DNA from 2 places in the Hymenobacter sp. genome. Region 2 is predicted to be linked to the other one. Evidence: riboswitches for the same ligand, from Rfam matches in the RefSeq annotation. Region 2 holds a riboswitch; the other holds the start of a gene.
The links. Region 2 has a riboswitch for cobalamin ahead of VF629_RS02270 (acyl-CoA thioesterase). Riboswitches for the same ligand answer to the same signal wherever they lie in the genome.
Positions count from the first base shown of each region.

Region 1: another riboswitch for cobalamin. It lies ahead of VF629_RS02065 (TonB-dependent receptor plug domain-containing protein); the one in region 2 lies ahead of VF629_RS02270 (acyl-CoA thioesterase).

Region 1 is NZ_DASVSI010000013.1:3,838-7,238, reverse strand. It holds gene VF629_RS02075 (TonB-dependent receptor) at 1-382, shown strand, start outside; gene VF629_RS02070 (transporter) at 459-1,316, shown strand; cobalamin riboswitch at 1,409-1,633, shown strand; gene VF629_RS02065 (TonB-dependent receptor plug domain-containing protein) at 1,795-3,401, shown strand, end outside.
Region 2 is NZ_DASVSI010000016.1:2,341-5,741, reverse strand. It holds gene VF629_RS02280 (M23 family metallopeptidase) at 1-562, shown strand, start outside; gene VF629_RS02275 (putative sulfate/molybdate transporter) at 619-1,803, shown strand; gene VF629_RS02270 (acyl-CoA thioesterase) at 1,882-2,271, opposite strand; cobalamin riboswitch at 2,416-2,638, opposite strand; gene VF629_RS02265 (MDR family MFS transporter) at 2,713-3,401, opposite strand, start outside.

The DNA.
Region 1 (3,401 bases), on a different contig from region 2:
CCCGCTCATTCCGCCCCTGCGCGGCCGCTCCGAGCTGCGCGCCACCTTGCCCACCGGCTCCGGGCGCCTCAGCGGCACCTACTTCCGGGCCACCGTGGACGGCAGCGCCCGCCAAACCCGGTTTTATGCCCTCGACAACACCGAAACCGCTACGGTCGGCTACGCCCTGCTGGGCCTGGGGGCCGGCACCACCTGGAGCACCCGCGCCGGCCGCCCGGTGGCCCAGCTGTTTGTGCAGGTCGACAACCTGTTTGATACCGCCTACCAGGCCCACCTCAACCGGCTGAAGTATTTCGAATACTACGCCGCTTCGCCCAATGGCCGCTCGGGTATTTATAACCCCGGCCGTAACGTGAGCGTGAAAGTGGTGGTGCCGTTTTAAGCTGCCACCCTAGGCACCAGCTAAAAGCTGCATGGCCGAAACCGTGACCAAAACCTCGGCGGTACGTACACGGCGCATGAAACAGCTGTTCTGGCTATTGCTTCTGCTGCCTGCCGCGGGGTGGGCGCAGCAAGCTCCCAAGAAACCCATTCCCTACGACTCGGCCCATTTTAGTTGGCGCAAGCCCGTGCCGCGCAACCGCCTGCGCGAGCTGCAGCCCGACCGTCCCGGCGTGACCGAAAGCCCCTTCACCGTCGACGCCGGCCACGCCCAGCTCGAAATGGACCTGCTGCGCTTGGTGAACAACGGCTCGAAAAACACCGAGCGGGAGCGGGAGTGGAAGTACGCCTACACCCTATTCAAGCTGGGCCTGAGCCGCCGCACCGACCTGCAACTCGAAGTGCCCCTCTACAAAGTAGCCAAACAGCGGCCCGCCGAAGCGAGCGACTGGCAGCAGCGACAGGCCGGCTTCGGCGACGTGACCCTGCGGGTGAAGCACAACTTTGTGGGCGACGACCAGGAAGGCAAGTTTGCCATGGCCGTCATCGGCTTCGCGCGCCTGCCCACCGGCGGGCGGGTAGGGGGGGGCGGCATGGAATATGGCCTGGTGCTGCCCACCGACCTGGAGCTGAGCGACAACGCCAACCTTGAAGTTCAACTCGAAACCGACCTCAACTACGACCGCGAAGAAGGCCGCCGCTTTGTGCGCCTCATGCCGTCGGTGGCGGTCGAGTACGACTTCACCGAAAAAGTGGGCCTCATTGGCGAAGCGGTAGGGCAGTGGAACACCCAGCAGCGCCGCTGGCAAGCCTCGTTGAACTTCGCCCCCATTTTCAAGGTGACCAAGAACCTGCAGCTCGACGCTGGCACCCACCTGGCCATGAACCGCTTGAGTGACCACGAATATTTTGTGGGCTTCACCGTGCGCCGTTAGCGAGTAGCGTGGTTGTACCTGGAGGGACTCTGCGAAGCCGCGTGCGGAAGAACGTTCTGCCACACGCGGACTCGCAGAGTCCGCGCTGCATGTTACCTTTGCCCCGCTATGGTGCCAACCCTCCGTCCGGAGGCGCGGCTGAAAAGGGAATCCGGTTCAACGCCGGAGCTGTCCCCGCAACTGTACGCTTCACATCGGGGTGGGCCCCGCACGCCACTGTTCGGCGCTGGTTTTCGGTTCGAAAACTGGTGGTTGGATGGGAAGGCGGCCCACTCGGCGGAGCAAGCCAGGAGACCTGCCACAGCATTCACAGGTTCAGCATTCGCGGAGGACGAATGGAGAAAGAGAACAGCGGCTGCTTTCGGGTAGCCGGTTTAGCAACTGTTTTTCGGCCTCGGTCTGACGACTGACTTCCTCAATTGAGGCGGTTTGGCGGCGGATTTTGAATCGAATTTTCCTAACCGAAAATTTGATTCGGATGCATTTTTTTCAATTAAGTCGGGCCGCGCTGCGGTGCGGCTTGCTGCTGGTGCTTGGGCTGAACGCGGCCCACGCGCAACAGCCCGCGCCCGCCGGTGCCGCGCCGCCCGATTCTGCGCAGCTGAGCCGGCGGCGCCACCGCCTGCCCGAAGTGCGGGTGCGCGCCGTGGGCCCCGAGCGGTTTGCCGTGGGCAGCCGCCGCTTCGAGCTGGACTCGGCCGTGCTGGGGCAGTACCGCGGCGGCAACCTGGCCGACGTGCTGCAAGCCCGCACCCCCATTGCGCTCAAGAACTACGGCCCCGGCCAGCTGGCCACCATTGCGTTGCGGGGCACCTCGGCCCAGCACACGGCCGTGCTCTGGAATGGACTGAACATCATGCTGCCTACTTTGGGCCAAAACGACTTTTCGTTGTTGCCCATTGGCGCCACTACCCGCGTGGCCATTCAGCCTGGCCCCTCCGCGGCGCTCTACGGCAGTGGCGCCGTGGGCGGCGCCGTCCTGCTCAACTCCGAGCCCGACTGGCGGCCCGGCTTCCACGGCAGCGTGCAGGCCGACGCGGGCAGCTTTGGCGTGCGGGGCGGCAGCCTCGAAGCCCGCACGGCCACGCCCACCGTGGCGGTGCGGGTGGCCGGCAGCTACCGCGAAGCTCAGAACAACTATTCGTATGTGCTGCGCGAAGCGAGTGGCCCCGTGCGCTACCAGCTGCGCAATGCGGCCCTGCGCCACCAGTGGAGCATCAGCCCCGACGTGGCCTGGCGCGTGGGCAAAGCCGGCGAGCTAACCGCCGCCGCGTGGCTGACCGATGCCGACCGCGAAATCCAGTCGGGTGTGAACGTGACCGCCACCCAGGCCCGCGAGCACGACCAAAGCCGCCGCTTGGTGCTGGGCTACCGCCACGTGGCCGCCCGCCGGCAGTGGGCCGTGCGCGGGGCCTGGTTCGAAGACATCCTGAACTACCGCGACGGCGGCGACCCCAGCAACTCGCGGGTGCGCACCACCCAGGCCCAGGCCGAGCACACCAGCGCCCTGGGCGCCCGGGGCAGCTTGCGCCTGGGCGCCGAAGCGCAGCATTTCAGCGCCCTGGTCGATGGTTACGGCATGGCCAAAGTAGCCGAGAACCGGGCAGCCGCGTTCGCCCTGTTGCGCTACGACCCCCGGCCCGGCCTGCGCCTTTCGGCCAACTTGCGGCAGGCCGCTCTGCCAGCCGGGTTGGCGCCGCTCACGCCCACGGTGGGAGGGGAGTGGGACCTGTTATCATTAGCGCAGGATTCCCTGCTCACCAACTCATCAACTCGCCAGGTCACCGCCAAAGCTAGTGCGGCCCGCAGCTACCGCGCCCCCACCCTGAACGAACGGTACTGGCTGCCCGGCGGCAACCCCAAGCTGCGGCCCGAAGAAGGGTTGGGCTACGAGGCCGGCCTGCGCCACCGCCTGACGTGGCCCAGCGGCGTTACGGCCGAAACCGAAGTCACGGCCTTTCGTCAGGACGTCAACGACTGGGTGCAGTGGCTGCCCAGCCTTAGCACCGGTATTTGGAGCCCGCGCAACCTGCGCCAAGTGCGCAGCCAGGGCGTGGAGGCGAGCACGGCCCTGCGCCTGCGCCA
Region 2 (3,401 bases):
CTTTTTTGGGCTTGATGCCAGCGGGCACGCGGTGCGCACTGCCCGTAGCAAACTCAACAAATCGACCACAAGCGACTGGGCTGGCTTCGGCGCCGAGGTACTGGCCGTGGCCGATGGCGTGGTGCGCGACCTGCGCGACGGCGAACCGAACCACAAGCCTTTGGCTTCCTTACCGACGCCTACCGACCTGACGAATCGAACGCTAATGGGCAATTTTGTGGTGTTGGAAATTGCCCCAAACTGCTTCGCCACCTACGCCCATTTGCAACCCGGCAGCCTCACAGTGAAGGTGGGCGACCGGGTGCGGCGCGGGGCCATACTCGGCCGGCTCGGACAGTCCGGTAATAGCAACGCGCCGCACTTGCATTTCCAACTCGCCACCAGGGCGACTTTTGAGGAATCGGAGGGACTGCCGTTCACGTTTGACGCATTCCATCGACTCGGCTCGGCTGCCATCGGCGACGTTCTCGACCGCGCAACCAAGGTTCAATTGCTTGCAGGCCCTCAGCCGGTTCGGCACGTGCAGCTTCCCCTAGACGGCGAAGTTATCAACTTCAAATAGTGTAAAATTCAAGTGCTAACCAGACTTTACTAGCCTTAGCGCTTGCTGAAAACCCAATGATTCCAACCCAAACCCAGGCCGAACCGCGCCCCGCTCCTGCCCGCCCGCCCATTCGCTTCGACCGCAACGAGCTGGCCGGCGCGTTTGGGGACTTGGGCACGGACTTGCCGCTGCTCATTGGTGTCATCGCGGCGTCGGGCGTCGACAGCGCGGGGGTGCTCATCTTGTTCGGGTTGATGCAGGTGTTTTCGGGCTTGTGGTACCGCATGCCCATGCCCGTGCAGCCGCTCAAGGCATTCGCGGCGCTGGTCATTGCCCAGAAAATTCCGGGCCGGGTCATTTTCGGCGGCGGGCTGGCCATTGGCGTCAGCATGTTTTTGCTGTCGATAACGGGGCTGATTGATGCGCTGGCCCGGCTGGTGCCCAAGGCCGTGGTGCGCGGCATTCAGTTTGGGCTGGCCTTGCAGTTGGCCACGCTGGCCCTGAAGCAGTACGTGCCCGCCGATGGCGTGGGCGGCTACGCGCTGGCGGCGGCGGCGTTTGGCATCATCGTGGTGCTACTGGGCAACCGGCGCTGGCCCGCGGCCTTGCTGGTGGTGGCGCTGGGCGTGGCTTACGCGCTGGTTTTCAAGCTGGACTTGGCCACGGCCCAAAAGGCCATTAGCGTGCATTTGCCCACGTGGCACCTGCCTCAAACGGCCGACATACTCACCGGCGCGGTGCTGCTGGCGCTGCCCCAGATTCCGCTGTCGTTGGGCAACTCGGTGCTGGCCACCCGCCAGATTGCGGCCGACTACTTCCCCGAGCGCGGCCTCACGGTGCGCCAAATCAGCTTGACCTATGCCCTGATGAACTTGGTGAGCCCATTTTTTGGAGGCTTTCCGGTGTGCCATGGCTCGGGCGGCATGGTGGGGCATTACGCGTTTGGGGCCCGCACGGGCGGCTCGGTGGTGCTGTACGGGTGCTTGTTTTTGACCCTGGGCCTGTTCTTCAGCCAGGGTTTCCAGCAAGTGGTCCAGATTTTCCCGCTACCCATTCTTGGCGTGCTGCTGCTGTTTGAAGCCCTCACGCTGGCCGCTTTGCTGCGCGACATCAGCGGCATCCGCACTGATATGCTGGTGGCGCTGCTGGTGGGCCTGCTCTGCGCCGGGCTGCCGTATGGCTACCTGGTGGGGCTGGTGGTAGGCACGAGCGTGTACTATGCCGTGCAGCGCGGCTGGGTGGGACTGGGGAAGCATTAGGTTTTTAGTTGTCAGTTGTTCGTTGTCAGTTGTTAGTTTCGATAATGAGCCTAACAACTGACAACGAACAACTAAGCCCTAATCCGCAAGAATGCGGACGGGCTGCTTGTGCTCGTCTACGGCTACGAAGGTGAACAGGCCCGTGACGGCCCGGCGGCGCTCGTCGGTGTACATCTGCTCCACAAAAAGCTCCACGCGCACCTTGAGGCTGGTGCGGCCCACGTGCTCGATGTTGGCCACCAGCTCCACCAGCGTGCCACCGGGGATGGGATGCGTGAAATCGACCCGTTCCGAGGACACAGTCACCATTTTCAGCCGCGAGAAGCGGGTGGCGGCGATGAAGGCCACCTCGTCCATCAGCATGAGCGTGGTACCGCCGAACAGGGTATCGTAGTGATTGGTGGTGTTGGGGAATACAGCTTTGAAAATGCGCGTTTCGGCGCAGGCAATACGGTCGGCGAGAAGCATGGCAAGGGGTAAGAAGGCGGGGAAGGCCACTTTTTGCTTTCATGCCCCTGCTTTTACTCAGCCCACACCGAATGCACGTCGACTTGCCCACGTTCAGCACGCGGCAGCCGGGCCCACCCAATGCCAGCCCCGTAGCGCGGGAGCAGCATCACTCGGCGGCCGGCAGGTCTCCTGACTTGTTTCGGGTGAGCCCCGCCCTTCTCGGTCCGCACACGGCGGACCAATGGGCCTAGTTGGGGCTACCTGCTCCGACCGGTGAGGCCGGGAAACTTACAGTAGCGCGTCTGTTCGGGAGTTGCACCCGATTCCCTTTTAATTTCCGTCGGCGCCGAAGCCCCGGCCGAAAACCGTCCGCTGATTGAAGGAAATCAAATTGAGAACCGACAGGGCGAAGGTAGCAGGTGGGCGCTGACTGATACTTCGGCAAAGTGCCGAGGCGCTTTATTCCGACGCTGGCGGCGCTTCCGCATTGCTTTTCCGCAAGGGCAGCTCTGGCACTAGAAGCGTGACCAGCAGACCTCCAACTACCAGGACAATATTTACCAGGTACACCCGCGAAATGGCTTTGGAGAAAGCCGCCCGCACCACCGGCGAGGCCGCCCCCGTAGCCGCCGCAGCGGGCAAGGCTGGCCCTTCGGATACCACCGCTTGCTTCACGGGTACCACGGCCGGCGCGGCCCCCACGGGAATGCTCTGCGCCAGCGTGAGCGTGAGCACCGTGCCCAGCACCGAGGCCGTAATGGCCCCGCCAATCTGCCGGAAAAACTGACAGGCTGAAGTGGCTTGGCCCATCAGGCGCGGCTCGATGGCGTTTTGAATGGCCAGGGTGTAGAGCGGCATGGTGGGCCCCAGGCCGATGCCGCACAGCAGCAAGTAGCCCAGTATCTGGTAATAGCCAATGGTGGTGGGCATGGTGGCCAGCAGCGACAGACCACCCAGCAACACCACCAGCCCGCCCAGCATCCAGCGCTTGTAGTGGCCGAAGCGCGACACCATTTGCCCGGCCAGCAGCGAGCCCATCACCACGCCCATGGACAGCGGAATGAGGCTGACGCCCGCCCGGGTGGCCGACTCGCCCAGCACGTTCACCATGAACAGGGGCTGGAAAATGATGATGCCCAGAAACGCCC